Regions from separate parts of the Bacillus sp. 7894-2 genome, predicted to be linked through region 2. Evidence: riboswitches for the same ligand, from Rfam matches in the RefSeq annotation. Region 2 holds a riboswitch; each other region holds the start of a gene.
The links. A riboswitch is a leader RNA that binds a small molecule or an ion and turns the genes downstream of it on or off. The one in region 2 is predicted to bind S-adenosylmethionine.
Positions count from the first base shown of each region.

Region 1: it holds a riboswitch for S-adenosylmethionine, as region 2 does, so the genes downstream of both, CHI10_RS07610 (homoserine dehydrogenase) here and metK (methionine adenosyltransferase) in region 2, are expected to answer to the same signal.
Region 3: it holds a riboswitch for S-adenosylmethionine, as region 2 does, so the genes downstream of both, CHI10_RS03000 (methionine biosynthesis PLP-dependent protein) here and metK (methionine adenosyltransferase) in region 2, are expected to answer to the same signal.

Region 1 covers NZ_NPDG01000051.1:5,869-16,121, forward strand. The annotation lists gene CHI10_RS07585 (PrkA family serine protein kinase) at 1-873, shown strand, start outside; gene CHI10_RS22270 (hypothetical protein) at 969-1,106, opposite strand; gene CHI10_RS07590 (hypothetical protein) at 1,223-1,408, shown strand; gene yhbH (sporulation protein YhbH) at 1,691-2,863, shown strand; gene CHI10_RS07600 (general stress protein) at 2,923-3,531, opposite strand; gene CHI10_RS07605 (NUDIX hydrolase) at 3,734-4,372, shown strand; SAM riboswitch class I at 4,449-4,550, shown strand; gene CHI10_RS07610 (homoserine dehydrogenase) at 4,671-5,882, shown strand; gene CHI10_RS07615 (hypothetical protein) at 5,943-6,137, opposite strand; gene CHI10_RS07620 (CBO0543 family protein) at 6,276-6,803, opposite strand; gene CHI10_RS07625 (DNA-3-methyladenine glycosylase) at 6,948-7,553, opposite strand; gene proC (pyrroline-5-carboxylate reductase) at 7,674-8,489, shown strand; gene CHI10_RS07635 (L-cystine transporter) at 8,699-10,087, shown strand; gene CHI10_RS07640 (YitT family protein) at 10,125-10,253, opposite strand, start outside.
Region 2 covers NZ_NPDG01000079.1:624-10,876, forward strand. The annotation lists gene asnB (asparagine synthase (glutamine-hydrolyzing)) at 1-1,367, opposite strand, end outside; gene metK (methionine adenosyltransferase) at 1,663-2,859, opposite strand; SAM riboswitch class I at 3,166-3,281, opposite strand; gene CHI10_RS11995 (thiol-disulfide oxidoreductase DCC family protein) at 3,387-3,761, opposite strand; gene pckA (phosphoenolpyruvate carboxykinase (ATP)) at 3,980-5,566, shown strand; gene CHI10_RS12005 (DUF2584 domain-containing protein) at 5,824-6,066, opposite strand; gene CHI10_RS12010 (alpha/beta hydrolase family protein) at 6,153-6,938, opposite strand; gene CHI10_RS12015 (ABC transporter substrate-binding protein) at 7,094-8,089, shown strand; gene CHI10_RS12020 (ABC transporter ATP-binding protein) at 8,112-8,891, shown strand; gene CHI10_RS12025 (ABC transporter permease) at 8,869-9,678, shown strand; gene ytkD (RNA deprotection pyrophosphohydrolase) at 9,705-10,172, opposite strand.
Region 3 covers NZ_NPDG01000015.1:1,632-11,884, forward strand. The annotation lists gene sucA (2-oxoglutarate dehydrogenase E1 component) at 1-1,270, opposite strand, end outside; gene CHI10_RS02995 (hypothetical protein) at 1,588-1,827, opposite strand; SAM riboswitch class I at 2,020-2,136, shown strand; gene CHI10_RS03000 (methionine biosynthesis PLP-dependent protein) at 2,212-3,324, shown strand; gene metC (cystathionine beta-lyase) at 3,321-4,505, shown strand; gene CHI10_RS03010 (bifunctional homocysteine S-methyltransferase/methylenetetrahydrofolate reductase) at 4,510-6,360, shown strand; gene metH (methionine synthase) at 6,353-9,799, shown strand; gene CHI10_RS03020 (HAD hydrolase-like protein) at 9,887-10,253, shown strand, end outside.

The sequences.
Region 1 (10,253 bases), on a different contig from region 2:
GTTTCCAATGTGCACATTGCACCGCATACTTTAAGAGTGGCAGCGATGTTTACGATTTTAACCCGCATGAAGGATCCGAAAAAAGGCGATATTGATTTAGTTAAGAAAATGCGTTTGTATGATGGAGAGAGCGTTGAAGGCTATAACAGGGCAGATGTGGAAGAATTGAAAAAAGAGCATGCAGATGAGGGCATGAGCGGCATTGACCCGCGTTATGTCATCAACAGGATCTCTTCGACAATTATCCGCAAAAATATCACAAGCATTAATGCGCTGGATGTGCTGCGATCGCTTAAAGAAGGATTGGATCAGCATCCATCCATTACTCCAGAGCTTAAGGAAAGATACTTGAATTTTATTTCTCTGGCCCGCAAAGAGTATGATGATATCGCCAAGAAAGAAGTCCAAAAAGCATTTGTTTACTCCTATGAAGAATCTGCGAAAACGCTTATGGAGAACTATCTTGATAATGTTGAAGCATATTGCAATAAAGCGAAGCTGCGCGACCCATTAACCGGTGAGGAAATCAGTCCGGATGAAAAGCTGATGCGCTCAATCGAAGAGCAAATCGGCATCTCCGAGAATGCGAAGAAAGCATTCAGGGAGGAAATTCTCATCCGCATCTCCGCTTATGCCAGAAAAGGCAAGCGCTTTGATTATAATTCACATGACCGCCTTCGTGAAGCAATTCAGAAGAAACTCTTCGCTGACCTGAAGGATGTCGTGAAAATCACAACATCTTCCAAAACGCCGGATGAGCAGCAGCTGAAGAAGGTGAATGAGGTAGTAGCACGTCTAATCGACGAACATGGCTATAACTCTACATCTGCAAACGAACTGCTCCGTTATGTGGGAAGCCTGCTGAATCGATAAATGATGAGCCTGGCAGTATTGCTGCCAGGCTTATTTTTTAGTATGTAATTAATAGATTTAATAAATATAAAAAAGAGGCTTCGAAAAGCCTCTTATCAATTTTTGTCTATTTTTAATGCGGGTTCTTTCTTCTTTTTCTGGCATTCCGGACAGACTGGCTTATTTTCAAGGTAAACGGTCCGCTCAAATATCGATAATTCACCGCACCAGCTGCAGCAAAGGATTTCGCTCATAAAATCCCCCCCTTTTGTATAATCCTATTTACACTTGGCCATATTTATGCTTCAGAACCATTATAAAAGTTTAGATTGGCCCAATTAGGGGTATAAATACAGCAGAGGTGATATTCATGAAAAAGAAAGAATTAGATAAGGATTATACACCGAGAAACAGCTCAATGGCGGAAAATATTGAGGAAATGGAAAACCTGGGCAAGCAGATGGAAAATCTCCGGACCAATAAAGAATTAAAAGAGGATTACGATAAATATCCGGACCCCATTCAAAATAAAAACAAAGACAAGAACCTTCGCTAAACGCGGAGGTTTATTTTTGTTGAAAAATGGGCTTGTCCAAAAGATGCTTCGAATGTCTTATTGTCAAAATTATTTGTAAATTATTTTGTCTTCCCGCATATGATAGAGTAATAAACATTTCTTTGTATTGGTGCATTAATATCAAAATCACTGCCGGGAAATGAGTCTATGAAATGAAGGCAGACTGCTGAAATGGGGATGTTTCATCTTTTTTTGACACTCGCGATATTGTATGTTGGAAAGCTGTAATGTGTGAAATTTAATTTAAAAGGAGGGGTTAACATGACGAATGTCAATAACCATCAGTTTGTGATTTCCCAAGAAGATTGGTCCCTCCATCGCAAAGGCTATGATGACCAGCAGCGTCATCAGGATAAAGTCCAGGAAGCAATCCGCAACAATTTGCCTGATTTAATAACGGAAGAAAACATTGTAATGTCGAATGGGCGGGAAGTAGTAAAGATTCCGATTCGCTCGTTGGATGAATACAAAATCCGTTATAACTATGATAAAAACAAACATGTCGGCCAAGGCGATGGAGATAGCCAGATTGGAGATGTAGTGGCCCGTGACGGATCCGGCAGCAAGAAAGGACCCGGAAAGGGGCAAGGAGCAGGCGACCAGGCAGGCGAGGATTATTTTGAAGCAGAAGTATCACTCATGGAAATTGAAGAAGCTTTATTTAAACAATTGGAATTGCCTAATTTAAAGAGAAAAGAACAGGATGAAAATGTGATAGAGGATATTGAATTTAATGACATCAGAAAGACAGGATTAATGGGCAATATTGATAAGAAAAGGACCATGATGTCGGCATTCAAGCGCAACGCAATGAAGGGAAAGGCAGCGTTCCATCCAATTTATAAGGAAGATTTAAAGTTTAAGACCTGGAATGAAATAGTAAAGCCCGATTCAAAGGCTGTCGTGCTTGCGATGATGGATACGAGCGGATCAATGGGGATCTGGGAAAAGTATATGGCCAGAAGCTTTTTCTTCTGGATGACGCGGTTCCTGAGAACCAAATATGAAACAGTGGAAATTGAATTTATTGCCCACCATACAGAAGCAAAAGTGGTTTCAGAAGAGGACTTTTTCTCAAAAGGAGAAAGCGGTGGAACGATTTGTTCATCTGCCTACCGAAAAGCGCTTGAGTTGATAGATGCCAAGTACGATCCGCGCAAATTTAATATTTATCCTTTCCATTTCTCAGACGGTGATAACCTGACCTCTGATAATGCCCGCTGTGTGAAGCTGGTAGAAGACCTGATGAAAGTGTCCAATATGTTTGGATACGGTGAGGTCAACCAGTACAACCGCCACTCGACTCTGATGTCCGCCTATAAAAATATCAAAAATGATGATTTCCGATATTATATTCTTAAGCAAAAAGCAGATGTATTCCATGCGATGAAAAGCTTTTTCAAACAGGAAGAGGATAAGAAGAAATATGCATAAGAGAGGGAAACCTCTCTTTTTCGTTTCAGCAAAAAGCCCCCATTTTCAGGGGGCTGATGCTATTTAAGCCTGTCTTTTGTATGCACTTCTTCCCGATTTACTTCACTGGTTTTCATCTCTGCTGAAGTATGTGAATGCTGAACACGACTGGGATTCTCGCTGGCACAGCATGTATCAGCGGATTTATCTGCCAGTGTTTTGATATCCGATTCATGGACAACCTCCCGGGCTGAAGCACTCTCCATATATCCTTCAGAGTTTTCGGCAGTGATTCTCTGATTGTCCTGCGTGGAGTTTGGATATTTCCCATAATAGTCAGCGATTAAGACATATTTTCCATCAAAAACCATGCTTGCGTATCGATCCAGGTCATGTTCATCAAATCGTGTACCATCTTTTTTATCGGGATCAATCCCTGAACTTGTGGCCGGATCTTCCCCCATGAAAAGAGCTTTAACAGAATCAAGAAAACGCTGATTGCCCAGCTCCTGGGAACCGACTATTCGCAAGTTCACTCCGTAATTGTCTGCAAAGCTTTCAAGATTTGCGCCATCCTTTGAGACGATCACAAGATTTTCCTTCTGATATCCATTTGACCCTGCACCTTCAATGGCTTCTTTAAGCTCTTGCTGAGTATCGTATCCGCCTATTAATATATTCTTCTTCATATTTTCACTCCCAGTGTAGTATGATATATTTTTATTTCCCTGAATTACTGGCGGAGAAACGTTCTTTTACTTTTGAAGGGCTGGATGCAATAGCCTATAGTCCTGAATCATTATATGGCACAAGCCGTATAAATTAATAAAACGCATAGAATACAGTATGATAAAGATATAATAACTGAATTGCTGCTGGAGGTGGGCAGATATGGAGATTGAGAAACTGGCTAAAAGGTTATGGAACAGAACCCCCATCATTTTGGGGAGTGAGCGATTTTCGAAGTTCGCTATTTTGCTTCCGCTGGTTGAAATCAATAATGAGGTACATGTCCTATTTGAAGTGCGTTCACTAAGAATGAGAAGGCAGCCTGGGGAGGTATGTTTCCCCGGAGGAAGGATAGATCCGGAAGATAGGGATGAAGAACATACAGCCATCCGTGAAACCTCTGAGGAACTCGGTGTGGGCGAAGACAGCATCACAAATGTTTCCCCGCTGGATTACATGATCTCCTTCGGTCAAATTATTTACCCTTATGCAGGCATCATCCAAAACCCGGACAAGATTGTGCCGAACCCTGATGAAGTAGAAGAGGTTTTTACCGTCCCCCTTTCATTTCTGAAAAAAGTACAACCTGAAACATTTCACGTAAATTTTAAAGTTGAGCCTGAAGAAAATTTTCCTTTTGACTTAATCGCCGGAGGTGAAAATTACAATTGGCAGACAAGGAGAGCGGAAGAGGTATTTTACTATTTCCAGGACAAGGTCATCTGGGGGCTGACTGCCAGAATTCTTAAGCATTTTCTTGAGATCATAACAGAAGATTTCAATGAAAGTGAAAACGTCTGAAGAAAATATTTTTCAAAAAAGGTTGACGCAATCCTGATAAATGTTTATGATTCATATAAATTGAATACTTAGAAACTTCTTATCAAGAGAGGCGGAGGGACTGACCCTATGAAGCCTCGGCAACCAGCATTTATGCACGGTGCCAAATTCAGAGGAATACAATTTCCGAAGATAAGAAGGCGGAATGAACGGAATATTAATTCAAACCCCTTCTTGTCTGTAATGGACGGAAGGGGTTTTTTGTTTTGATTGGAATCCACGCTTTAAATTTGGCTATTTTCGTAAGGGGGAATAAATAATGTCAGCGATAACCATCGGGCTATTGGGGTATGGAACTGTTGGAAAAGGAGTATATGAAATAATCAGAAAGCATCAGGGAAGGCTTCAGGCGATACTCGGGAAAGAAGTGAAGGTTTCCGCTATCCTGGTCAAAAATGTGAATAAACATTCTTTGCCTGATGATGATGTGCTGCTAACGGATGACTTTCAGGACATTATTGAGCTTCCAAAGCTTGATGTCGTCATTGATGCCATTGTTGGCAGGGAGCCGGGCTATACGTATCTGCGCCAGGCCATATCGAGAGGATGCCACGTCATTACAGCGAATAAAGAGATGTTTGCATTTCATGGAAGTGAGCTTGCGAGGCTGGCAAAAGAAAAGAATGTATCACTGGGATTTGAAGCAACAGTCGGCGGCGGAATCCCCATCATTCAGACCATCAAACAGCTGCTGAATGCCAACAGGATCGAACGGATTGAAGGAATTTTAAATGGCACATCCAATTTCATTTTGACAAGTATGCGTGAGGAAAACTTATCATTTGACGAAGCATTGAAAATCGCTCAGGAAAAAGGCTATGCAGAAGCCGATCCTAAAAACGATATTGAAGGTTATGACGCGTTTTACAAAGCAGTTGTTTTAAGCGAGCTTGTATTCGGGAAAGCGCCGGAACAGAAGTACTCTGTAAGAGAAGGCATTACTGATATTACGATTGAACAAATCCGGTTGGCTGATTCTCTGGGGCTGAAGTTCAAACATATAGCATCAATCCAGAAGGAAAAAGATTTTGTCCGCTGTACAGTAAAGCCGGTCCTGACAGGAGAATCCCATCCTCTATACAGAGTAGAAGGCGTGCAGAATGCCGTTTCAATCGATGCCGATATTGTCGGGAATATCAGTCTGCAGGGGCCTGGAGCAGGCATGTTCCCGACAGCGAGTGCGATTATTGAAGATTTAATTCATGTGGGCAAATCCGATTTCCCTTCAGCATATGAGGAAGCTGCGGTGGAAGAGAAGGTCCCTGAACAGGAGCTCTGGGTTATACTGGGTAATAATGCTGAAGGATATGAATTCCCTGAGGGAGTTGAAATCGTCAGCAAAGTGTCAGAACAGGCCGTGTTCGTTAAGGGAGCTGCAGAAGCTGTGTCATTAGCCGATAAGAAGGCTTATCAAGTGCTTGGAGATTATGCAGTCACGGCAGGGAAGTATAAACAGGTACAGCCGGTCTGAAAAACAGAAGGGGCAGTCTTTGAGCTGCCCCTCCTGATGTATGTTTAGAGATGGTGGATACTAAGCCTGCTGTTTATTAAATAAAGGATTATTTAATCCGGAATACAGGTCTTTAACATGAACTGTTACTATCTTAGCGCCAATCTGGACATGGACCATATTATCAAAAACAGCTGTTACCAGGCCGTTTAATGAAACATTCGCACCAATATTCAGATCTTTGCCGGGAGATTTAACATTTTTCTTGTTTGCCATCGTAACACCATCCCATTCCAATTTATTGAAACTTATACATAGAATATTGCCTTTTTATAGTAAAATAAACGCTTTAATAAAAAAAGTCCAGTAAAATAGCTTGTTTTTTTATCGACAAATTGTAATGATATTAGACATTTATCTAAAAACAGTTGATGGCACATCAAACTGCTTCCATAGGAAGAGGATGAAAAGAATGGACAGCCCCCATGCTGCAGCTGGCCGCTTGTGGTGCACCCAGAGGATGGTAAACATAACAGCATTAAAAAGAATCGACCATTTTAAATTCCAGCCATTATTGTACTTTATCAAGTTGAATTTAATGTCAACAATCTCATTAACCGTATAGAGAAGGACCCAGCCTGAGATATAAAGCAGTTTCTTAATAAGCTTGCCTGCAGGGAATCTGTATAAATAGATCAAAATGGTTGCCGGATACTTAACAGCCATAATGGAAAAGCTGATATGGGTGTTTGTTAAATTCACTTTCTCATCGATTCCCTGCGGGGCATAAGTCCACATCGGATAAAAGTCTGAGAGAAGATATAAATATAAAAAGTCCCCTAATATGTAAAAAAGCAGTGTGGGATAATACGTTTTCCAATTTCTCCAGTCACCCCACTTCCATAGAGCAAAAATCCACAAAAAAGCATAAAGAGCATTCATTTCATTCACCTCTTCCCGGAACGCACAGTTACTCCTATCCTATCCAATTTAAGAAAAAATAAAAAAACTAAGCAGGTTAAGACAAATAAATAACCGGAAAGTCCCATCAGAAGGGGTTTTTCCGGTCGTTTTTTTATATGGCTGTTATTTTCTGTTCCGTGAAACATAAGGACTGCCAGCCATCCAGAACCTCCACGGATAATCCCGTGCTTCCCCGGAATTATCAATGCCGATTCGTGTACCCCGTTTGATTTCCCCGGGAGGAATTCCTTTTGCAATCATAAGGGGAGGGCTGGTAAAATGGCGGCCATAATCATCTATTGTTATATCGAGAGCTTTAGTTAATTTACCTGGCCCATTAGTGAGGTTTTTAAGACCTTCCATCTTACGTCTTTTCTTCATTAACTCAAGTCCGTCGAGAGGTTCTATCCCTCTGATCAATACAGCTTCCGGCTTTTCCTTTGGACCGCTCACAACATTAACCAGGCAATGGGTATGCATCACATAAGTGTAGACAAAACCGGGTTCATTGAACATGATCTCGGTCCTTTTTGTTCTCCTGTTCCCGAAACTGTGTGCTGCTCTGTCCTCAGGGCCCATATAAGCTTCCGTCTCGACAATATAGCCTGAGGCAATTCCTTCTTCAGTTTCTTTGATCAATAAGCAGCCTAGAAGAGCTTCAGCCAACTGAAGCGTTGGCTGCTGGTAAAAGCTTTCTGGAAGAGGAGCATATTGTGTTATTTCCTTCATATTCAATCTCTCCAATAGTATTTTATAAGGTTCTGTCTTATGTTTTTACCCTGTGCTATTTTTTCATAACCATACGTGCAGTATAATAGCAAAAGGATTATAAGACAGGATGTGTGCTTAATGAATAAAAATATCGGTTTTATCGGATGCGGAAAAATGGCTCAGGCGATAATCGGGGGTATATTAAATTCTGATCTGGTGATTGCAAGGCAGATTATTGCTTCAGCGAAAACGGAGAAAACGCTTGTTGACGTTAAAAACAGGTGGGATATACAAACACGCTATTCGAATAGTGAGGCAGCGGAGGAAGCGGATATATTGTTTCTGGCTATTAAGCCTGATGCTCATGCTGCGGTTATTGACGAAATTAAAGATTGCATTCAATCACATGCCATTATCATAACGATTGCGGCAGGCATAAGTCTTTCTTTCCTGGAAAAGTCATTTGGCAGAAAGATTAAAGCAGTCCGCTCCATGCCTAATACTCCTTCTTTGGTGGGTGAAGGCATGAGTGTACTTTCAGCGAATGAATCACTTTCTCCTGATGAGATGGAAGATGTAATCAAAATATTTTCATGTATTGGGAGAGCAGCGGTTATGGAAGAAAAGATGATGGACGCAATTCCCGCAATTAGCGGTTCTTCGCCCGCTTATGCCTATATGTTCATTGAAGCATTGGCAGATGGCGGTGTAAAAGCCGGACTGCCTCGTGATCAGTCTTATGAGCTTGCAGCACAGGCTATTTTGGGGGCAGCCAGAATGGTGCTGGAAACAGGCAAGCATCCTGCGGAATTGAAAGATGAAGTTTGTACTCCGGGAGGTGCAACAATAGAAGCCGTTGCCGAACTGGAGAGAAAAGGGTTCCGTTCAGCGGTCATGAGTGCTATGGAACAATGCTTTGAAAAGACAAAGGCACTTTCCCGGAAAAATAATTAGGACAAGAATTATTTATCTGGACCCGGCACTTTTACAATGTCGGGTTTTTCAATGGTTTTAGGCACAAGTATAAAGAAAACCAAGAACATTCGGCAGCGAAGTAGAATATATAATAAGAAAATTTAAATTTTAATTCCGACTTGACTCATAGGAATACATGTATTATAGTAAGTCATTATAATAACATCTTTTGGGGAGGATTCAGTCCGATGAGTACAGGACTTTTAGTTTTAAATATTATTGTAATGTTTCTGCTTTTAGGCGCATTATTCTTTATGCAAAAGAAGCATATCTCATTCTCAAAGCGTGTGTTTACAGCGCTTGGTTTAGGGATCCTGTTTGGCTTTGCACTTCAGATGATATATGGACCTGGTGCTGAGGTTATTGCCAAATCTGCAGACTGGTTTAATTTAGTTGGCGGAGGTTATGTGAAGTTCCTCCAAATGATTGTCATGCCGCTTGTCTTCATTTCAATTTTAGGAGCTTTTACTAAGCTTAAATTAACCAATAATATTGGAAAAATAAGTGTCCTTATCCTTGGACTGCTTGTAGGTACCACTGCAGTTGCTGCTGCTGTCGGAATTGCAACAGCTGTCGGTTTTGATCTGGAGGCTGTCCAAATCAGCGGAGGCGATGCTGAGACTGCCCGCGGGCAACAGCTTGAAGAAACGTATCAGGGCATTGAAGGAAGAACGTTCCCGCAGCAAATGCTTGATTTGCTTCCGGCCAACCCATTCCTTGATTTTACAGGGGCAAGACCAACATCAACGATTTCAGTCGTTATCTTTGCAGCTTTTTTAGGGATTGCTTATCTTGGTGTGAGAAGGAAATCTCCAGAGCAGGCTGAACTTTTTGCAAAAATTGTGGATGCTTTCTATGCAATCATCATGCGGGTTGTAACATTAATTTTGCGTTTAACACCATATGGAGTTTTGGCAATTATGACGAAAACAGTCGCCATGAGTGACTTTGACTCCATTTTGAATTTAGGTAAGTTTGTTATTGCTTCTTATGTGGCACTTGCCATTATGTTCCTGATTCACCTGCTGCTTTTAACATTAAGCGGATTAAACCCAATCACATACTTGAAAAAAGCATTTCCGGTATTGACCTTTGCTTTTACATCAAGAACAAGTGCCGGTGCATTGCCTTTGAATATAAAAACACAAAAGTCACTCGGTGTTCCTGAAGGAATTGCCAACTTTGCAGGATCATTCGGCCTTTCCATCGGCCAAAATGGATGTGCGGGAATCTATCCGGCCATGCTGGCTGTAATGATTGCTCCGACTGTGGGCATTAACCCGCTGTCTCCTGGATTTATCTTTACGCTTATTCTCATTGTAGCGATCAGCTCCTTTGGTGTGGCAGGGGTCGGCGGCGGTGCGACATTCGCAGCGATCCTGGTATTATCTGCCCTTGACCTGCCTATTGCACTGGCTGGCTTGCTGATCTCCATTGAACCGCTAATCGACATGGGACGTACAGCCCTTAACGTCAGCGGGTCCATGACGTCTGGTATCCTAACAAGCAGAGTCACAGGTGAAATGGATGGAAACCTTTATAACGATATGAATGAAAAAATAGAAGCAGAAGCATAAGAAAAATCGACAGGTGCCAGGCACCTGTCGATTTTTTTCATTTGACCGTCTTTTTTATAACCGTTAAGGACGTCATGGCGCCCACAAATAGTATGGTTATAAACGAGTACAGGAATTTTTCAATACCGACTATCTTTAATCCGCTTAAAATAACCAATCCATCAAT
Region 2 (10,253 bases):
TATAAAGGTTTCGTGATATCCGTATAATTTAAGCTGTCTTTATAGACATGAAGCAGATTGCGCTTCTCTTGCTCTGTAAACATTTTTGCGTTTCCGATGTAGCGCTCTTCCATTGGCGTGACACCGCGTTCGATAAAGCTTTTACCCTTCATTCCCTCTGGCATCATGCTTGCAATCAAGCGAAGAAGCTTTTTGCCGATGGCAGGAATTTTATTGAAGACCTCCAGGGATTGTGGTTCACGGTAAATATTATAGCCGCCAAACAGCTCATCGGCTCCTTCACCTGAAAGTACAACCGTTACATGCTTGCGTGCTTCTCTTGCCACAAAATAAAGAGGCACACATGCCGGGTCGGCAAGCGGATCGTCCATATGCCACATGATTCTCGGAATTTCATTCATGTATTCCTCAGGAGTAATGATATAGCTGATGTTTTCGACACCCAGCTTTTCCGCTGTTTCTTTCGCTACATCCACCTCACTGAAGCCATTGCGCTCAAAACCGACAGAGAATGTTTTAATAGCAGGATGGAATTCCTTCGCAATCGACGCAATGATGGAAGAATCAATTCCGCCTGAAAGGAAAGAACCTACAGGAACATCGGCACGCATATGCATTTTGACCGAGTCGAATAACACATCTCTGATTTCTTTTGTAAAATCAGCTTCTGATTTCTGCACAGGGTGGAAAGCAGCTTTCCAATAGCGCTTAATATCCATCGGAGCACCGATTTTTTTAGTAAAATAATGGCCTGGCTCCAGCTTGTTGATTCCCTCTGACATCGTGTTTGGCTCAGGCACAAACTGATAGGTCAGATAATGCTGCAGGGAGTCATAGTTTAATACATCATTCTGAAGGGCCAATAGAATGCTTTTCTTCTCTGATCCAAAGAACGTTTGGTCTCCCTTATCGTAATAAAAGAAAGGTTTAATCCCAAATTGATCTCTGGCTCCATATAAAGACTGCTCCTGTTTATCCCAAATGACAAACGCAAACATACCCCGCAATTTTTCAACAGCTTTTTCTTTCATATGGCTGTAAAGGGCAATGATGACTTCTGTATCTGAGCTTGTTTCGAAGCTTAAGCCCGCTTTGAGAAGTTCTTCACGAAGTTCCACATAATTATAGATTTCACCATTAAAGATAATCCAATAACGTTCATTCTCGTAAGTCAGCGGCTGGTGTCCGCTTTCAATATCAATAATGCTCAGCCGGCGGAAGCCAAATTGAATATGATCATCAAAATAGTATCCTGAGTCATCCGGACCCCGGTGTGTAATGATATCATTCATATTTTGAAATTGTTCTTTATCTGCGTCACGGTAATTTTGTGCCTTTTCATGTACACAACCAATAAAACCACACATTATGTACGTCACCTACTCCATTCTATTCTCAATATTTAGATATAGCCTAACGGCTCTTTGTCTTAGAAAACATACCCTATAATACTACCACTAATCGCTAATAATTAGCACGCAGAATATAAAATGTTTCTGTACGGAAAATTAAGCCATTATCCGAAGGTTTATACGTTACCATAAAATGATAAACGACTATAGAGCATAAAGACCGAAAAGCGAATAACACCCTATATGTATTATGACGCAAAAAAGAAAGCGGGAGTTACACAGTAAATGCAACTCCCGCTTTTTAAATTTACTATTGCGCTTCAGAACGAAGAATTTCTGCCTTGTCAGTACGCTCCCAAGGAAGGTCAACATCTGTACGTCCGAAATGTCCGTAAGCAGCTGTCTGCTTGTAAATTGGGCGGCGAAGGCCGAGCATGTTGATAATTCCTGCAGGACGAAGATCAAAATGCTTTCTTACCAGATCAACTAAAACATCTTCATCCACTTTGCCTGTTCCAAATGTATCAACAGAAATCGATACAGGCTGTGCCACACCAATCGCATAAGCAAGCTGAACTTCAACTTTATCTGCCAATCCGGCTGCTACAAGATTCTTCGCTACATAACGTGCAGCATAAGCAGCAGAGCGGTCAACCTTTGTAGGATCCTTTCCGGAGAACGCGCCGCCGCCATGGCGTGCATATCCGCCGTAAGTATCAACAATGATTTTGCGTCCAGTCAGACCAGCATCCCCTTGAGGTCCGCCGATAACAAAACGTCCAGTCGGGTTGATGAAGTACTTAGTATTCTCATCGATTAGTTCTTTCGGAACAACCGGGTTAATAACATGTTCCTTCAGGTTGCGCTGGATTTGCTCCAGGCTGATTTCAGGGTGATGCTGAGTAGAAATAACGATTGTGTCGATGCGGACAGGCTTGTCATTTTCATCATACTCAACAGTTACCTGAGTTTTTCCATCCGGACGAAGGTAAGGAAGGATTTCTTCTTTACGAACTTCAGTCAGGCGGCGGGAAATTTTATGTGCTAAAGAAATCGGAAGAGGCATAAGCTCTTTCGTTTCGTTGCAGGCAAAACCGAACATTAAGCCCTGGTCTCCTGCACCGATTGCTTCGATTTCCTGATCGCTCATTTGTCCTTCGCGTGCTTCAAGTGCCTGGTCAACACCCATTGCGATATCTGCAGACTGCTCATCAATGGAAGTTAAAACTGCACATGTTTCGGAATCGAAACCATACTTAGCACGGGTATAACCAATTTCTTTTACCGTTTCACGAACGATTTTTGGAATATCTACGTATGTAGATGTTGTGATTTCACCTGCAACTAATACAAGTCCAGTTGTTACAGAAGTCTCTGCAGCAACACGGGCATTCGCATCTTTAGCTAAAATCGCATCTAAGATTGCATCAGAAATTTGGTCACAGATTTTATCCGGATGACCTTCAGTAACTGATTCAGAAGTAAACAAACGACGTTTTGTTGACATCTGGCTTCCTCCTTATAAATAGAAAATTGAGCGAGAATAAGAAATGGGGAAGCGGAAAAATAATTTTCCCTGTCATTTCATGGATCTCTGTTTGATACGGAACTCATTCCCTTAGTAGTATGAAATAAACATGGAGTTTTTATTAGAAAAATAGACAGCGCCGGCAAGTATGCCATGTGTCCATCATTCATAAGCGTGCCAAAAACTCACATAAATAGTACATTCCAAAAGCCGTTCATTTCATTGCAAAATAAAAAACCTTCTCATTAGTGAAAAGGTTGAAAGCAAATCGATTCGCGCCTTTCACTCTTATCGTTCAAGGAATTACGTCCTTGCGTCAGGTTAGCACCTTTGCTGATTATTGCCTTTAGCAGGTTGCTGGGTTTCATAGGGCCTGTCCCTCCACCAGCTCGGGATAAGAGAGTATCCGTTCAAGGTTGAATCATACCGTATTTTATCGAACTATGTCAACAGATTTTCATTAATTTAAACTGTAAAATTACGATTTGGATAATTCAGTTTCCCCCTTACAGGGAACAGCTTCCATCATCACACTTTTTCTTTAGAAATTTATGCCTGTTTTTAGCAATCCATTTGTAGACAGGATCGCCCAGAAGTTCGGTGAAAGGTAAATATAAAAAGGTGCTGACCAAAAAGGATGCAGGAAATAGGAGCAGCAGTCTCCGTGCTGCATAGTAACCCTTTTTCACGCTGCCCGAGGGGGTAATAAGATGAAGCTCTTTGCGCAAATCTTGTCTGGAAAATGATAAAGAACCCGGCATTTTTTCATATTCCTGCAGGGAAATCCACTCCACTTTATTCAACCAATCGAGTTTTTTAAATATTCTCTTTGTTTCCTTGCATAACGAGCAAGTTTCATCATATAGGGCAATTGTTTTCATTTAAGATCAGTCCCATTGTAAAATTAACACTTTCTTCTATAATAGCATATATCGGTTATAAGGCGGCCAAAGTGGATTAGCTGTCCAATTGTGACAATTTATTAACAGAGACAAAAAAGTTTCGTAATAGTATAGACTAATCATTTCAATGTGTTATACTAATTTCGAGATGTAATCACTTTCACAAAAAAATCGGGAAAAAGGAAGGTATTCATCAGATGAACTCTGTAAGCATATCAAACGAATTGAGTGAATTATTAAATGGCAGCAACATTCAAGTGCAATTATCCGTTCCTCAGCTTGTGGAAAAAGTTTTAAACCGCAATGAAGGGTGCCTTACTTCCACTGGTGCTGTACGCGCTACTACAGGAAAGTATACAGGGCGTTCTCCTAAAGATAAATACATCGTTGAAGAAGCATCGAATAAAGATAAAATGGACTGGGGAAGCGTAAACCAGCCCATCTCTGAAGAAGCATTCTCCAATCTTTATAATAAAGTAATCAATTACTTAAAAGAAAAAGAAGAAGTATTTGTTTTCAAAGGCTTTGCAGGTGCTGATAAAAAACATCGCATGCCTATCCAGGTGATCAATGAATATGCCTGGCATAACCTTTTTGCACACCAGTTATTCATTCGCCCGGCAGAAGACGAGCTATTGGATCATCAGGCAGAGTTCACAGTCATTTCTGCTCCAAATTTCAAAGCAGACCCTGCTGTTGACGGCACAAAGTCCGAAACATTCATTATTATCTCATTCGAGCGCCGCACTGTTTTAATTGGCGGAACAGAATACGCAGGTGAAATAAAAAAGGCCATCTTCTCTGTTATGAACTATATGCTTCCAGAAAACGGAATCCTTCCAATGCACTGTTCAGCAAACGTTGGACGTGAAGGTGATGTGGCTTTATTCTTTGGCTTATCCGGCACTGGAAAAACAACCTTATCTGCAGACCCGAACCGCAAGCTGATCGGTGATGACGAGCATGGCTGGTCTGCGAATGGCGTCTTCAATATTGAGGGCGGATGCTACGCGAAATGCATCAACCTATCCCGTGAAAAAGAACCGCAAATATTTGATGCAATCCGCTTTGGAGCTGTGCTGGAAAATGTAGTGGTAAACAGCGAAACCCGGGTTGCAGATTACGATGACAGCACTTTAACAGAAAATACACGTGCGGCATACCAGCTTCAGGCCATCGATAATATCGTTGACCCAAGCATTGCCGGACATCCTAATACAATCGTATTTTTAACAGCTGACGCATTTGGCGTATTGCCTCCAATCTCCAAACTGTCAAAAGAGCAGGCAATGTACCATTTCTTAAGCGGCTATACATCCAAGCTTGCAGGAACTGAGCGCGGCATAACATCACCACAGGCAACGTTCTCTACATGCTTTGGATCACCTTTCCTTCCGCTTCCTGCAAATCGTTATGCTGAAATGCTTGGCGAGAAAATCGATGAGCATAATGCAAAAGTCTACCTTGTAAACACAGGATGGACTGGCGGAGAGTATGGAGTCGGCGAACGCATGAAGCTTGCCTACACCCGCGCTATGGTGGAAGCTGCACTAGAAGGTGAACTTAACAACGTAGAAACAATCAAGGACGAGATTTTTGGCCTGGAAATTCCTCAGCACGTGACAGGAGTGCCTGATGAAGTTCTTCAGCCAAACAAAACATGGGCAGATCAGTCTGCTTATGAAGCGAAAGCAAAAGAACTTGCTGCTAAATTCCGTGAAAACTTCAAGAAGTTTTCAAGCGTTTCATCTGACATCGAAGAAAAAGGCGGACCAATCGCCTAATAAGAAAAGCGCAAGCGCCTTGCCCACCCCCGACAAGCACAAGACGAGCCTCACAGAAAGGCGTTCTTCGCCTTTTTGGGAGGATTGGCTTGTGACCTCGAGGGGGTAGGCGCTGGAGCTAGACAGTTCTCAAAGTTAAAATTAATACTTTCTTATCATTTTAGAGAAAGAATTGCCGTTTGCGCGGCAATTCTTTTTTTGAATTAGCAGAAACACATTGAACAAAAAAACGCCGGACTCTGTCCAGGCGCGCTCTTCTAGTTTGTTGAGTTTAAGGAAACAAGCTGATAAGTTATGAGTGTCCGGCTGTTTTCCCATTCCACTTTTCGGATGACTCCCATTCCGTTCAGGTCGCCGTCAATTGTTCTTTTTACTTCGACCGGGATATCGAGGGGATATAATCTGTACCCTTCTTTGACAAGTGAAAAGTAATTCTCATCAAGTCTATTTTCCCTTCCCTTTGTCACGATCATTGTGTTCAGCTCTAAAGGCATACCCATTGGATATCTCTCCTTCATTCTTTATACTTTTCTCTATTTTACCCCAGCTTTTCTTGCTCTGAAAGCCTTTAAGCGAAAATCATCCGTCATTCATGACTTTTCATCCACGCACCCAAATCCTCTACCGTCTTCCGGTTCACGGCTGGCGGAAAGTAGTGGGTATAGTCAGGGAAATACCAGCTATCCACTTCTTTATTAAGAGCCTTCAGCCTTTTTTCGAGGCGATAGGAATGCTCCACCGAAACATTATGATCCTGTTCACCATGAATGATTAAGACAGGTGCCTGCAGCTGCTCCAGCTGAAAAAGCGGGGTGCGGTATTTATACCGTTCCGGAAACTTTACCGGAGTTCCGCCGATTACCCGTTTCATCATTCTCCGGAGATCCTTGCGCTCCACATAGGTGAGAAACATATCACTGACCCCTCCCCATGTGACAATGGAGGCTGCTTGCGGAAACTCGATTGCAGTAAGCAATGCCATCACACCGCCCCGTGAAAAACCAAAAACATGGACTCTCTTTACCCGGGCATGCTCCTGAAGAAGAGTAAACCCGGCAAACGCGTCCTGCCTGTCCTCCCCTGCAAAATCTTCGTTTCCATCTCCCCCTTGATTTCCTCTGTAAAAAGGCGCGAATACAATAAAGCCTTCACAGGCAAACTGGACAATCCGGGAAGGCCGTACCTTTCCGACATTTTTTATGCCTCCTCTCAGGTAAAGGAATCCATCATATAGCTCCTCTCCCTTTGGCTCTGCCAGCAGGCCTTTTATATGTAATCCATTTGCCTGATACGTAACAACCGATAATTCAATTGCCGGATTTGGCGAAGGAAATTTCTGTTTATTGATGATTTGGCCGTTTTTGAATTCCATGTTGTCTTCCTCCCTCTTGAGGCTTCCTTTTAGTCTGAGCTTTTAGACCTTCCTCTAAAAATAATTCCATGGGCATTCACACATTTTTTCGATTTTCATACGATATCCTAGGCTTTTAATCTGACTTTTTTAGCATAAGGGAGGTCTTATGACTTATGAAAAAATGGATGAAAACAAGCATGCTTCTTGTGTTTGCAGTGATACTGACCGTTCCATTGGCAGCCTGCGGAAAGGATGAAATGCAAACCGTCCGTATTGCTGAAGTGACACGTTCCATCTTCTATGCTCCACAGTATGTAGCCCTTGAGAAAGGTTTTTTTGAAGAAGAAGGACTTAAAGTAGAGCTTACAACAACTGCCGGCGGAGATAAAACAATGACCGCGCTTCTGTCGGATAGCGCTGATATTGCGCTTGTAGGTTCAGAAACTTCCATTTACGTTTCTGCTCAGGGCTCCAATGATCCGGTCATTAACTTTGCACAGCTTACCCAAACGGATGGAACATTCCTCGTTTCCCGCAATAAAATCGATAACTTTTCATGGGATATGCTGGAAGGCAAAACATTTCTCGGGCAGCGCAAAGGCGGCATGCCGCAGATGGCCGGCGAGTTTGTATTGAAAAAGCATGGCATTGATCCGCACCAGGATTTGGATTTAATCCAGAATATTGATTATGCCAATATTGCTCCGGCTTTCGCATCCGGCACCGGTGAATTTGTCCAGCTTTTTGAACCTACTGCTAGTGTATTTGAAAAAGAAGGCAAAGGATATATTGTTGCTTCCTTTGGAACCGAATCCGGACATATACCTTATACCACATTCATGACGAAACAAAGCTATATTGATGAAAATAAGGAAACAGTCGAGAAGTTCACAAGAGCGATTTATAAAGCACAGCAATGGGTTGAGCAGCATAGCTCGAAAGAAACGGCAGAAGCTATTCAAGGATATTTTGACAACACTGAGCTTGAAATCATTGAAATGGTAGTTGACCGCTATAAGAGCCAGGGATCTTTTGCAACAGATCCTATTCTGGATACTGAAGAATGGGCTAACCTGCAGAACATTATGGAAGAAGCAGGAGAACTCCCTAAGCGCATAGAGCATGGCACACTTGTCAACACAGAGATTGCTGAAGGGGTAATGAAGTAACTAAACGAAAGAGGAGGCCGACATGGATTTTCTGAAGGTTGATGCTGTCCACCACACTTATTTTACGAAAACCTCTGCTGTCACGGCCCTCTCCGATGTTTCGCTTGACGTGGAGGAAGGAGAATTTGTCTCCTTCCTTGGTCCAAGCGGATGCGGTAAGACGACATTGCTTTCCATCATAGCTGGCCTGCTGGAACCCACAGAGGGCACTGTCACACTTGAAGGAAAGCGGGTTGAAACAGCAGAAAATGAAATTGGGTATATGCTTCAGCAAGATTATCTTTTTCCCTGGAAGAACATTGAAGAAAATATACTGCTGGGGCTAAAAATCGGGAATAGCCTTACTCCTGACAAAAAAGCTTATGCACTGAAGCTCCTTCAGGAGATGGGACTGAAAGGTGTAGAGTCACAGTTTCCGAAGCAGCTTTCAGGGGGAATGCGCCAGCGGGTTGCCCTTGTAAGAACACTTGCAACCGGTCCAAAGCTGCTAATGCTTGATGAACCCTTTTCCGCATTGGATTATCAAACCAAACTAAAGCTTGAGGATCTGGTCTCTGACACGCTTAAATCTTTCGGAAAAACAGCCATACTGGTTACCCATGATATTGGCGAGGCAATCAGCATGAGTGATCGCGTTTTTCTATTCTCCGCAAGGCCCGGACAGCTTCATAAAACATTTGAAATACCGAAAGAATTAAGAGATGAAACCCCTTTTAACGCAAGAAATCATGAAGCATATCCAGCGATTTTTCAAACTATATGGAAGGAGCTGGAGTCCCTTGAACCCGCAGGAGAACGTTAACTTCCTCCACCAGAAGTATATCCGGTCGCTGAACCGTGAAAAGAAGTGGGTCCGCTTCTATCAGGCTGTCATCTTTATCGTGTTTTTTTCAGGGTGGGAGCTGGCAAGCCAAAAGCAATGGATTGACCCGCTGATTTTCAGTGCACCTTCTAAAGTATGGGGATTATTTTTAACCAAAATACAGGATGGCACCTTGATGGTGGATTTAGGCTACACTTTGTCTGAAACTGTATTTGGATTCATTTTGGGCACTTTTTTAGGCACATTCCTGGCAGCCATCCTCTGGTGGTCACCTATGCTTTCAAAAATAGCGGATCCCTATTTGGTTATCCTTAATTCAATGCCTAAGGTTGCTCTTGGCCCTATCCTAATCGTAGCTTTAGGCCCGAGCTTTACTTCAATCGTTGCCATGGGTGCGATTATTTCGATCATCATCACAACCATTGTCGTGTATACGGCTTTCAAAGAGGTAGACCCCAATTATATTAAAGTGCTTCAGACTTTTGGGGCATACCGATTTCAAATTTTCAGGGAAGCCATTTTGCCTGCTTCATTCCCGACCATCATTTCAACTTTAAAGGTGAATGTGGGGTTATCCTGGGTTGGGGTGATCGTCGGCGAATTCCTTGTATCCTCAAAGGGCCTTGGCTACATGATTATTTACGGCTTTCAAGTATTCAACTTCACGCTTGTTATGCTTTCATTGCTTGTAATTGCTGTTTTTGCAACAGTGATGTATCAGCTGGTTGAACTCCTGGAGAGAAAACTAATTAAGAATGGTTCATAAAAAAAACGGCAAACCGCATGCCGTTTTTATTTTTCCTTCAAAATTCTCTCGAGGCTCTTTTCAACTACTTTATCCTTCATGATGAAGCTGTACTGGCTGTTCCACCTGTCTTCAAGCAGGTTTTCCCCTGTCAATATGGGACCGTTTGTTTCAAAATAATGATTTGTATTGTTGAGACTTTTCACCTCTGAGAAAAAAATAGCTTTGACAAAATGCTCTTTACCCAGGTTAACTTCATATTCACCAATAAAATGCAGACTATTTAAGTCTGCTCCTGTTTCTTCATATACTTCTCTTCTGGCTGCCTCCTCAAGAGACTCACCCTGTTCTCTTTTACCGCCAGGAAATTCCCATCCCCTCTTTTTATGGTTCGTCAGCAGCCATTGGTCACCATAGCGGCAAATGACCAGAACATGTTCAGGCTCGGTTTCAAATGCTCTTCTATTAAAAGAAAAGCGCACTTTCCCGCCGTTTTCGTCCAAAAAGGTTTCCATGCTATTCCCTCACTCGATAAATAAATTTTGATGTTTCCATTATAAAGGTTAATCACATTTTTAAAAACTTCTGGGGCTAAA
Region 3 (10,253 bases), on a different contig from region 2:
GCATCTCATACCCTTTGGCCAGATCACTTGCATATCTGGTAGAGCGTGAATCATATGATTCTGTTGTGAACCCAATAGTATTATTGGCAATGATATGGATCGAACCGCCAGTGTTATAGCCGGTCAGCTGTCCGAGATTAAGTGTTTCTGCTACAATCCCCTGTCCTGGGAATGCTGCGTCTCCATGAATGATAATGGCTAAAGCCGCTTTTGGATCTACTTCAGGATAACCGGCCTTTGTTCTGTTGTCCTGTGAAGCTCGCGTGTAGCCCTCAACAAGTGAACCGACAAATTCAAGATGGCTCGGATTGTTAGCTAATGTCAGTCTGGCAATGGTCGTATTCTCATCTTTGATCTGTTTATCAAGACCAAGATGATACTTCACGTCGCCTGTCCAGCCGTAATTGATGCCGATAGATCCTTCAGAAGGAACCAGTTCTTTATTCGGCGCATGCTGGAATTCCGCGAAAATCATTTCATACGGCTTTCCAAGCACATGGGCAAGAACATTTAACCTGCCGCGGTGGGCCATGCCGATGTTAATCGTTTTTGCTCCATCCGAAACAGATTCAGAAACAATTTCATCCAATAAAGGAACCATTGTATCCAGACCCTCAATGGAGAATCTCTTTTGTCCGACGAAGGTTTTATGAAGGAACTTTTCAAATTCCTCAACTTCAGTCAGTCTTCTTAAAACTTTCAGTCTTTCCGTCTTTTGCATTGACAGCTTATGGCTGTTGGCCCCAATTTTGCGGCGAAGCCAGTCTTTTTCGTTTTCATCAAATATATGCTGGAATTCAAAAGCAATGGGTCCCATATAAGCGCTCTTCAGGAATTCAATTGCTTCAAGTCCGTTGCGTAAAGGATATGTGGCATCTTTAGTAATGACACCAGCAGGGATCTCTTTTAAGTCATTTTCAGTTAAGCCATATTTGCTCAGTTCAAATAAAGCAGTTTCCGATTTATTGTTACCCAGCGGATAAATATCGGCAGCCAAGTGGCCATATGTGCGGATAGTATCAGCCAGGCGAATAGCAGCGAGCGTCTTCTCAAGCTGTCCGGCATTCATTGGCTGATTTGCTGATGAAGCCATTTGCGCCGTTCCTTCACTCGTAAGAGGGGAACCATTTTTTTTAAAGTACTCTTTCATTTCAGGATCAATTGATGATGGATCCTCTAAATATCTTTCATAAAGTTCAATAACGTAGCCAAGGTTTGGGCCATGAAATCCCTGTTCAAAAGGTCCCTCACCATTAGATGGCTTTTTCATGGAAAATTACCTCCATAACTGTTTTGTAAGTGAATAATTCAATACGTTTTTGCTCTCTAAAAGTACAATACCCATCATTAGAAGGGATTAACAAATTCATTTTTATGAATAATAATATTTTTCAGAGGATAAAACGTTTCCACAGTTATTCTAACACGTAAAATCTAGTTGTACAAAGATAAAAACATGAATATAGTGGAAAACTATTAAAAAATTTTTTTAGCAATTACTTATTCTAAAAAAATGATTTGTAAAAGGTTAAACATTTATAAATATGAAATAACTGAACATATAAAAAAAGCCGAAAGGTTTCGGCTTTAAAAAGTTTCTACCAGGTTTATATAGATTTGTTTCGATTCATTGGTATTTTTTCTCTTTTCTTTAAGGGAAGATTCAATAGCTTCTCTGGTATCCACGGGAAAATCAAAATGTCCGCAAGTTGTACACTTTTGAAATAAGCTGCCGGCGACATTCACTTCAATGCCATCAATTGTCCGGAAAACCGCCGGCCCATCTGTTTCGGCAAATCTGTGAAGACAGTGACTATGTTCTTGCATAAAAGCTTCCCTCCAAGAAAAATATTATGTTCATCATCATTATAAAGGAAATATTCTGAACTTTAAAGCGATCTACCTATAACAGTTTATGCCAGGAAGAAGTCATTTAAAATCAATACATGAAATATTCAAAAAAGTGTTGACTATTAACGGTTTACTGTAGTAAAGTTTAGAGAAAATTTAATAATTGATTTCTTATCCAGAGAGGTCGAGGGTAAGGCCCGACGACGCCTCAGCAACCAGCAATCGTATTTTGATTGAAAAGGTGCTAATTCCTGCAAGTTTTTTAGAAAACTTGAAAGATAAGAAGAATGGCTGTTCACATTAAAAGTCTTCTTCTTATAGAAGGCTTTTTTTTATTTTAAAGAAGGAGTGTTTACCAGCATGTATAATATTGACACCAAATTAGCGCAAATTGGAAACAGGAGCGAATCAGCAACAGGTGCAGTCAATCCGCCTGTATACTTTTCCACTGCCTACCGGCATGAAGGCATTGGCCAGTCAACCGGTTTTGACTATAGCCGTACAGGCAATCCTACCCGCCAGCTGCTTGAAAAGGCGATCGCAAATCTGGAAGAAGGCGATCAAGGCTATGCCTGCAGTTCGGGTATGGCTGCCATCCTTACGATTCTTTCCCTCTTTAAATCAGGTGATGAGTGGATTGTTTCCAAGGATTTATACGGCGGAACCTATCGTCTGCTTGAACAGGGCTTCAAAAAATGGGGACTGCAGAGCAAATATGTGAATACGGGCACTTCGGAAAATGTTGAAGAATTAATCACCGAAAAAACGAAAGCTATTTTTCTGGAGACTCCCACAAATCCGCTGATGGAAGAGACAGATATTCAGTTGATAGCTGATATCGCGAAACGGCATAATATTCTCCTGATTGTTGATAACACATTTTACACTCCCCTTCTTCAGCAGCCTCTAAAGCTTGGTGCTGATATTGTCATCCATAGTGCGACAAAGTATCTTGGAGGCCATAATGATGTCCTTGCCGGTTTAGTTGTCGCAAAAGGCAAAAAGTTATGTGAGGATCTGGCCATGAACCACAATGCTGCCGGTGCGGTCCTTAGCCCATTTGATTCCTGGCTTTTAATCAGAGGCATGAAGACACTATCTCTTCGCATGGAACGTCATGAAAAAAATGCCCGGGAATTAGCGGCTTTCTTATCAGACCACGATGCCGTAACGGATGTTCTTTATCCAGGCAAGGGAGGCATGATATCTTTCCGGGTCCAGGATGAAACCTGGGTGAATCCTTTTCTGCAGAACCTCTCCCTTATCTCCTTTGCTGAAAGCCTTGGCGGAGTCGAGAGTTTTATAACATATCCCGCAACACAAACTCATGCGGACATCCCTGAAGAGATCCGCATTGAAACCGGAGTCTGTAACAGGCTTCTGCGTTTCTCGGTTGGAATTGAAAATGCAGAAGATTTGAAGGCTGATCTTGAACATGCTTTTGCAAAGGTTTTAAAGGAGGCAGTACGATGAGTACGAATTACACATTTCAAACGAAGCTGCTTCACAATAATCAAAAATTCGACCCGGAAACAGGAGGTGTCAGTGTACCGATCCAGCATGCCTCCACTTTCCATCAAAAAGATATAGATGCATTCGGAAAATATGATTACAGCCGCAGCCTGAATCCAACAAGGGAAGCACTTGAGGAAGTAATTGCAGAGCTTGAAGAAGGGATTAGAGGGTTTGCCTTTTCTTCTGGAATGGCTGCCATTTCCACAGCATTCCTCCTCTTGTCACAGGGTGATCATGTGGTCATTACAGAAGACGTTTATGGCGGAACCTATCGCATGACAACAGAAGTCCTGTCCCGTTTTGGCATTGAGCACACATTTGTTGATATGACAAATCTTGAGAAAGTAAAAAAAGCAATCCGCCCTAACACAAAGGTTTTCTATGTAGAGACTCCTTCCAACCCGCTGCTGAAGGTGACAGATATCCAGGCCATCAGTTCACTGGCAAGGCAGCATGGAGCGCTGACTTTTGTGGATAACACATTCCTGACCCCTGCCCTTCAAAAACCGCTCTCTTTAGGGGCAGATATCGTGCTGCACAGCGCAACCAAATTTTTATCCGGACACAGTGACGTCGTTGCCGGATTAGCTGTTGTGAAGGATCCGGAATTAGGTGCAAGGCTGGCTTTTCTCCAAAATTCCTTTGGAGCTATTCTGGGTGTTCAGGATGCCTGGCTTGTCCTGAGAGGCATTAAAACGCTGCAGGTAAGGCTGGATCAGTCTGTGAAATCGGCTGAGAAGATTGCCCGTTTCCTTCATGATCACCCGGCAGTAAAGAAGGTTCATTATCCCGGTTTTACAGAACATCCCGGCTATGAAATCCAGGAAAAGCAGGCTGTGAACGCAGGTGCTGTTTTATCTTTTGAACTTGAAGATGAACAGTCGATGAGAGTATTTGTGGAAAATGCAAAAATTCCTGTTTTTGCAGTAAGTCTCGGAGCAGTTGAATCCATCCTCTCCTACCCTGCCAAAATGTCGCATGCAGCCATGCCTGCATCTGAAAGAGAACAGCGCGGAATAACAGACAGTCTTCTCCGTCTTTCTGTTGGTCTGGAGAACGCAGATGATATTATAGAAGATTTTAAGGCAGCTTTATCTGCTGCCGGACAAACAAAGCAATCCATTTTACAGCGGGGGTGATACTTTGAGTTTCCTGGATAAATTAAAGAATGAAATCATCATAGCAGATGGCGCGATGGGAACTCTTCTTTATTCCTATGGCACCGACAGTTGTTTTGAGGAATTAAATCTATCGCAATCTGAACAGATCCAGCACATCCATGAAGCGTACATAGGCGCAGGGGCTGAGTTGATCCAAACCAATACGTATGCGGCGAATTATCTGAAGCTGCAGCGGTATGGGCTTGAAGACTCTGTGAAAGAGATTAACAGTGCTGCAGCCCGGATTGCCAAAAAAGCTGCCGAGGGACGTTCATATGTTGCCGGTACAATCGGCGGGATCAGAGGGTTCAAACCGAACATGATTACACTGGAGGAAATAAAAAGAAGTTTCCGTGAGCAGCTTTATTGTCTGCTGCTTGAGGATGTAGATGGTATTTTGCTTGAAACTTACTATGATCTTGAAGAACTTGAAACGGTTCTCGCTATAGTCAGAAAAGAAACCGATTTGCCGATTATCGCACAGGTTTCACTTCAGGAAGCTGGAGTTCTTCAGAACCAGACTCCTATAGCAGATGCATTAACAAAGCTTGACGGAATGGGCGCTGATGTTGTCGGAATCAATTGCAGGCTAGGCCCCCATCATATGCTGAAAACGTTCGAAAGTGTGCCTTTGCCAAAGAATGCCTATTTATCTGCCTATCCAAATGCCAGTATTCCAGCCTATACGGACGGGAAATTTCACTATGAAGGTGACGCGGAGTATTTCCGGCAGTCTGCAATAGAATTCCGGAATCAGGGCATCCGCCTGCTTGGAGGGTGCTGCGGAACAACACCTGACCATATCAAGGCGTTTGCTGACGTTTTAAAAGGACTTCCCCCAATCGAGGAAAAAGAGATAAAGGCAGTTAATAAAATAATTGTTTCAGAGAAACCTGAACCATTAAGAGAGCTCCCTCCTCTTCAGGATATTGTCAGAGAAAGGCCATCGGTAATTGTTGAGCTGGATCCTCCAAGGAAGCTTGATACTGCCCGCTTCTTCGAAGGTGCAAAGGCATTGAAGGATGCTGGAATTGATTCTATAACTCTTGCAGATAATTCCCTTGCTTCACCAAGGGTGTGCAACTCTGCACTCGGCTATCTTGTCAAGCAGCAGACCGGATTACGCCCTCTTGTTCATGTAACCTGCAGGGATCGGAATATAATCGGACTTCAATCCCATTTAATGGGTCTTCATGCCCTGGGTTTAAATGATATTCTTGCTGTAACAGGAGACCCTGCCCGTGTCGGTGATTTTCCAGGCGCCTCTTCTGTGTATGATGTTTCTTCATTTGAATTGATCAGTATGATCAAGCAGTTAAATGAAGGATTATCGTTTTCAGGCAAAGACCTTGGCCATAAAGCTGCCTTTTCAGTGGCGGGCGCTTTTAACCCCAATGTACGTTCATTGGAAAAAGCGGTTGGGCGGCTCGAAAAGAAACTGGAGCATGGTGCGGATTATTTTATCTCGCAGCCTGTTTTCTCTGAAGAAAAACTGCTTGAGGTTCATGAGGCTGTGAAAGATTTAAAAGCACCTGTCTATATAGGCTTAATGCCTCTTACCGGCAGCCGGAATGCAGAATTTCTTCATAATGAAGTTCCGGGAATCAAAATTTCCGACAGTATTAGAAGCAGGATGGCTTCATTAAAGGATGATCCAGCACGAGCTGGCGCTGAAGGCATTGCCATTGCCAAGTCGCTGATCGATGCTGCGGCAGAGCTGTTTAATGGCATTTACCTTATCACTCCATTTATGCGCTATGAAATGACTGTCGAGCTATCAAACTATGCCCGTGAGACAACCGAACGGCTTTCAAGGAGGAAACAGCATGCATAAACCATCACTGCAGGAGCAGTTAAAAAAGAAGATCCTGATCATGGACGGAGCAATGGGCACCATGCTTCAAAGAGCCAATCTTACAGCAGATGATTTTGGCGGAGAAGAATATGAAGGCTGCAACGAGAATTTAAATATTACAGCTCCATCGGTTATTGAACATATTCACCTTGAATATTTAAAAGCCGGCGCAGACATTATTGAAACCAACACCTTTGGCGCAACCAGCATTGTTCTCGCAGATTACGATCTGGAAGAAAAAGCTTATGAATTGAATAAAATTGCTGTTGAAATTGCCAGAGAAGCTGCAGACCGCATGTCTACTCCTGAATGGCCGAGATATGTGGCAGGCGCTATGGGACCAACGACGAAGACACTGAGTGTTACCGGCGGTTCTACATTTGAAAACATGATAGAAGCTTATGAAGAGCAGGCCAGAGGGTTAATAGACGGCGGAGCCGATCTTCTTCTCCTCGAAACCAGTCAGGATATGCTGAATGTGAAGGCTGGATTTATCGGCATTGAAAAGGCATCAAAAAAGACGGGAATAAAACTGCCGCTCATTGTTTCCGGGACAATTGAACCGATGGGCACAACCCTTGCAGGCCAATCGATTGAAGCCTTTTATATTTCACTTGAACATATGAAGCCTCTGGCAGTTGGACTGAACTGTGCGACAGGGCCCGAATTCATGCAGGACCATATCCGTTCTCTATCAGGATTGGCATCCACTGCAGTCAGCTGCTATCCCAATGCAGGATTGCCTGATGAAGAAGGACAGTATCATGAAACTCCCGAATCATTGGCGAGCAAGCTTGAGGGTTTTGCCAAAGAAGGCTGGCTGAATATTGTAGGCGGCTGCTGCGGAACCACACCTGAACATATTCAGGCAATTGCTGAGTCGGTTAAAGATTATAAGCCAAGGAATTATGAGGGGAACTCCCTGCATAAAGTTTCCGGAATTGAACCTCTGATTTATGATGATCCAACTTTAAGACCCATAATGGTCGGCGAACGAACCAATGTAATTGGTTCCCGCAAGTTTAAAAGGCTGATTGCAGAAGGAAAGTTCGAGGAAGCTGCAGAGATAGGCCGTGCCCAGGTAAAAGGCGGTGCCCATGTTATTGATATTTGCCTGGCAGATCCTGATCGTGAAGAAATGCAGGATGTTGAGAATTTCATCAAGGAATTAGTTAAAAAAATCAAAGTTCCGCTCGTGATCGATTCAACAGATGAAAAAGTGATTGAAAAAGCTCTCACCTATTCACAGGGTAAAGCCATCATAAATTCGATTAATCTGGAAGATGGCGAAGAACGCTTTGAGGCGATTGCCCCTCTTGTTCACCGCTATGGTGCTGCAGTGGTTGTCGGAACGATTGACGAAGAAGGAATGGGTGTTTCGGCTGAACGTAAACTTGAGATTGCAAAGCGTTCTCATGATTTGCTTGTAAATAAATATAATATCCCGCCTCAGGATCTTATTTTTGACCCCCTCGTCTTCCCTGTCGGGACAGGGGATGAGCAATACATCGGGTCTGCAAAGGCAACGGTAGATGGAATCAGACTTATTAAAGAGGCTCTGCCGGAGGTTCAAACTATTTTGGGAATCAGTAACGTTTCCTTCGGCCTTCCTCCTGTCGGCAGGGAAATTTTAAATTCTGTATTTCTTTATCACTGCACCCAGGCAGGCCTGGATTATGCGATAGTGAACACAGAAAAACTCGAAAGATTTGCTTCCATATCTAAGGAAGAGGTTTTAATGGCTGAAAAGCTGCTATTTGAAACTACTGATGAATCACTTGCCATTTTCACTGATTTTTACCGGGATAAGAAAAAAGAAAGCAAAAGTGTTCTTCCGGATATGACACTTGAAGAACGCCTCGCCTATTATATACTCGAAGGAACAAAAGAAGGGCTGCTGCCGGATCTCGAACTTGCTCTCCAGGCATACCCTGCTCCGCTTGATATCATTAATGGCCCTTTAATGAACGGAATGAAGGAAGTAGGGAGATTGTTCAATGATAATCAGCTGATTGTCGCAGAGGTTCTGCAGAGCGCCGAGGTTATGAAAGCATCTGTCGCTTATCTTGAACCGCATATGGAAAAAGGTGAAGCCCAATCTTCATCCAAGGGGAAAATCATCCTGGCAACCGTTAAAGGCGATGTTCATGATATAGGGAAAAATCTTGTGGATATTATTTTAAGCAATAATGGATATGAAGTGATAGATTTGGGAATCAAAGTCTCCCCTGCTGAACTGATTGAAAACATCAGGCGTGAGAATCCGGATATGGTTGGCCTTTCAGGGCTGCTTGTTAAATCTGCACAGCAGATGGTCATAACGGCACACGACATGAAACAGGCTGGAATTGATATTCCTATTTTAGTTGGCGGCGCCGCCCTTTCAAGGAAATTTACGGATACTAAAATTTCCAAGGAATATGACGGTCTCGTGCTGTATGCCAAGGATGCTATGAACGGTCTCTCTTTAGCCAATCAGCTTCAGGAGCCTGAAGAAGCTGAGAAACTGCGAATCCAGCAGGATCAAAAACAGGCAGCAGCGCTAAATGCTGTTCCTTATGACCGCGGATCAGTGGCGGTTGCAGTAAAGCCTAAACCAACAGTAAGCACACAAGTACCTGTATTTGTTCCAAAAGATTTAAAACGGCATTTGCTGAAAGCCTATTCCCTCTCGCATATTGAGCCGTATATTAACAAGCAGATGCTGATTGGCCATCACCTTGGCTTAAAAGGAAACCTGCAAAAGCTGCTTGCGGAAAAAGATGAAAAAGCCATTAAAATTAACGCATTGGTTGATGAACTGATTGCTGAAGCAAATGAGAAAAGCTGGATTGAGCCTAAAGCAGTTTATCAATTCTTCCCTGCCCAGTCAGATGGAGATAAGGTGATTATTTATGCTAAGGATGAAAAAACGGTCATTGAGACATTCGAATTTCCACGCCAGGAAACAGAGCCATTCTTATGTCTGGCAGATTTCCTTAAATCAAAAGAAAGCGATCAAATGGATTATGTTTCCTTCTTCACTGTGACAGCAGGGAAAGGAATACGCGGTATAGCAGACAGTTTAAAAGCGGAAGGCAGATTTCTGGAAAGCCATGCCCTGCAGTCGCTGGCTTTGGAGACGGCTGAAGGCCTTGCTGAGCTGATCCATCGCCAGATCCGCGATCGCTGGGGGTTCCCGGATCCGGTTGAAATGACGATGAAGGACCGTTTTGCGGCGAAATACCAGGGGCAGCGCTTTTCATATGGCTATCCAGCGTGCCCTGATCTGGAGGACCAGAAAAAGCTGTTTAAGCTTATACAGCCTGAGGATATTGGTGTTCACCTTACTGAAGAATGCATGATGGAACCTGAGGCTTCTGTATCTGCAATGGTGTTTGCCCATCCTGAAGCCAGATACTTTAATGTATTGAGATAATAGATACCCGGCAGGTAAAATGGCCGGGTAGTTGCCTTTGCCTCCTCACAGCCTATACAATGAATACATAGCAAGGAGGAGATTATTATGAATGTTCTCTGGGATTTAGATGGCACGATTCTGGATACTTGGCCCACTTTGGTTCAGTCTTTTATTCGCATATCCGGCAAAAAGCTGGATCCTGACGAAGTGCTCAAGCCCCTGAAAAACGGGACAGCCTATCAGAAATTTGATGTTCCTCCAGAAAAAATTGCTGACTTCCGTCAAATGGAAGCCACTTTTATGCATGATGAAAAGCCATTGTTTCCATATGTAAGGGGAATATTAGAGCGAAATAATGTTAACGTGCTTGTCACCCACCGTAACCGGCAATCAACGGAGGAACTGCTGGAGCATTGGAAACTTACTTCCTATTTTGAAGAAGTTATCTGCCCGGAATTTGATGGTTTCTCTT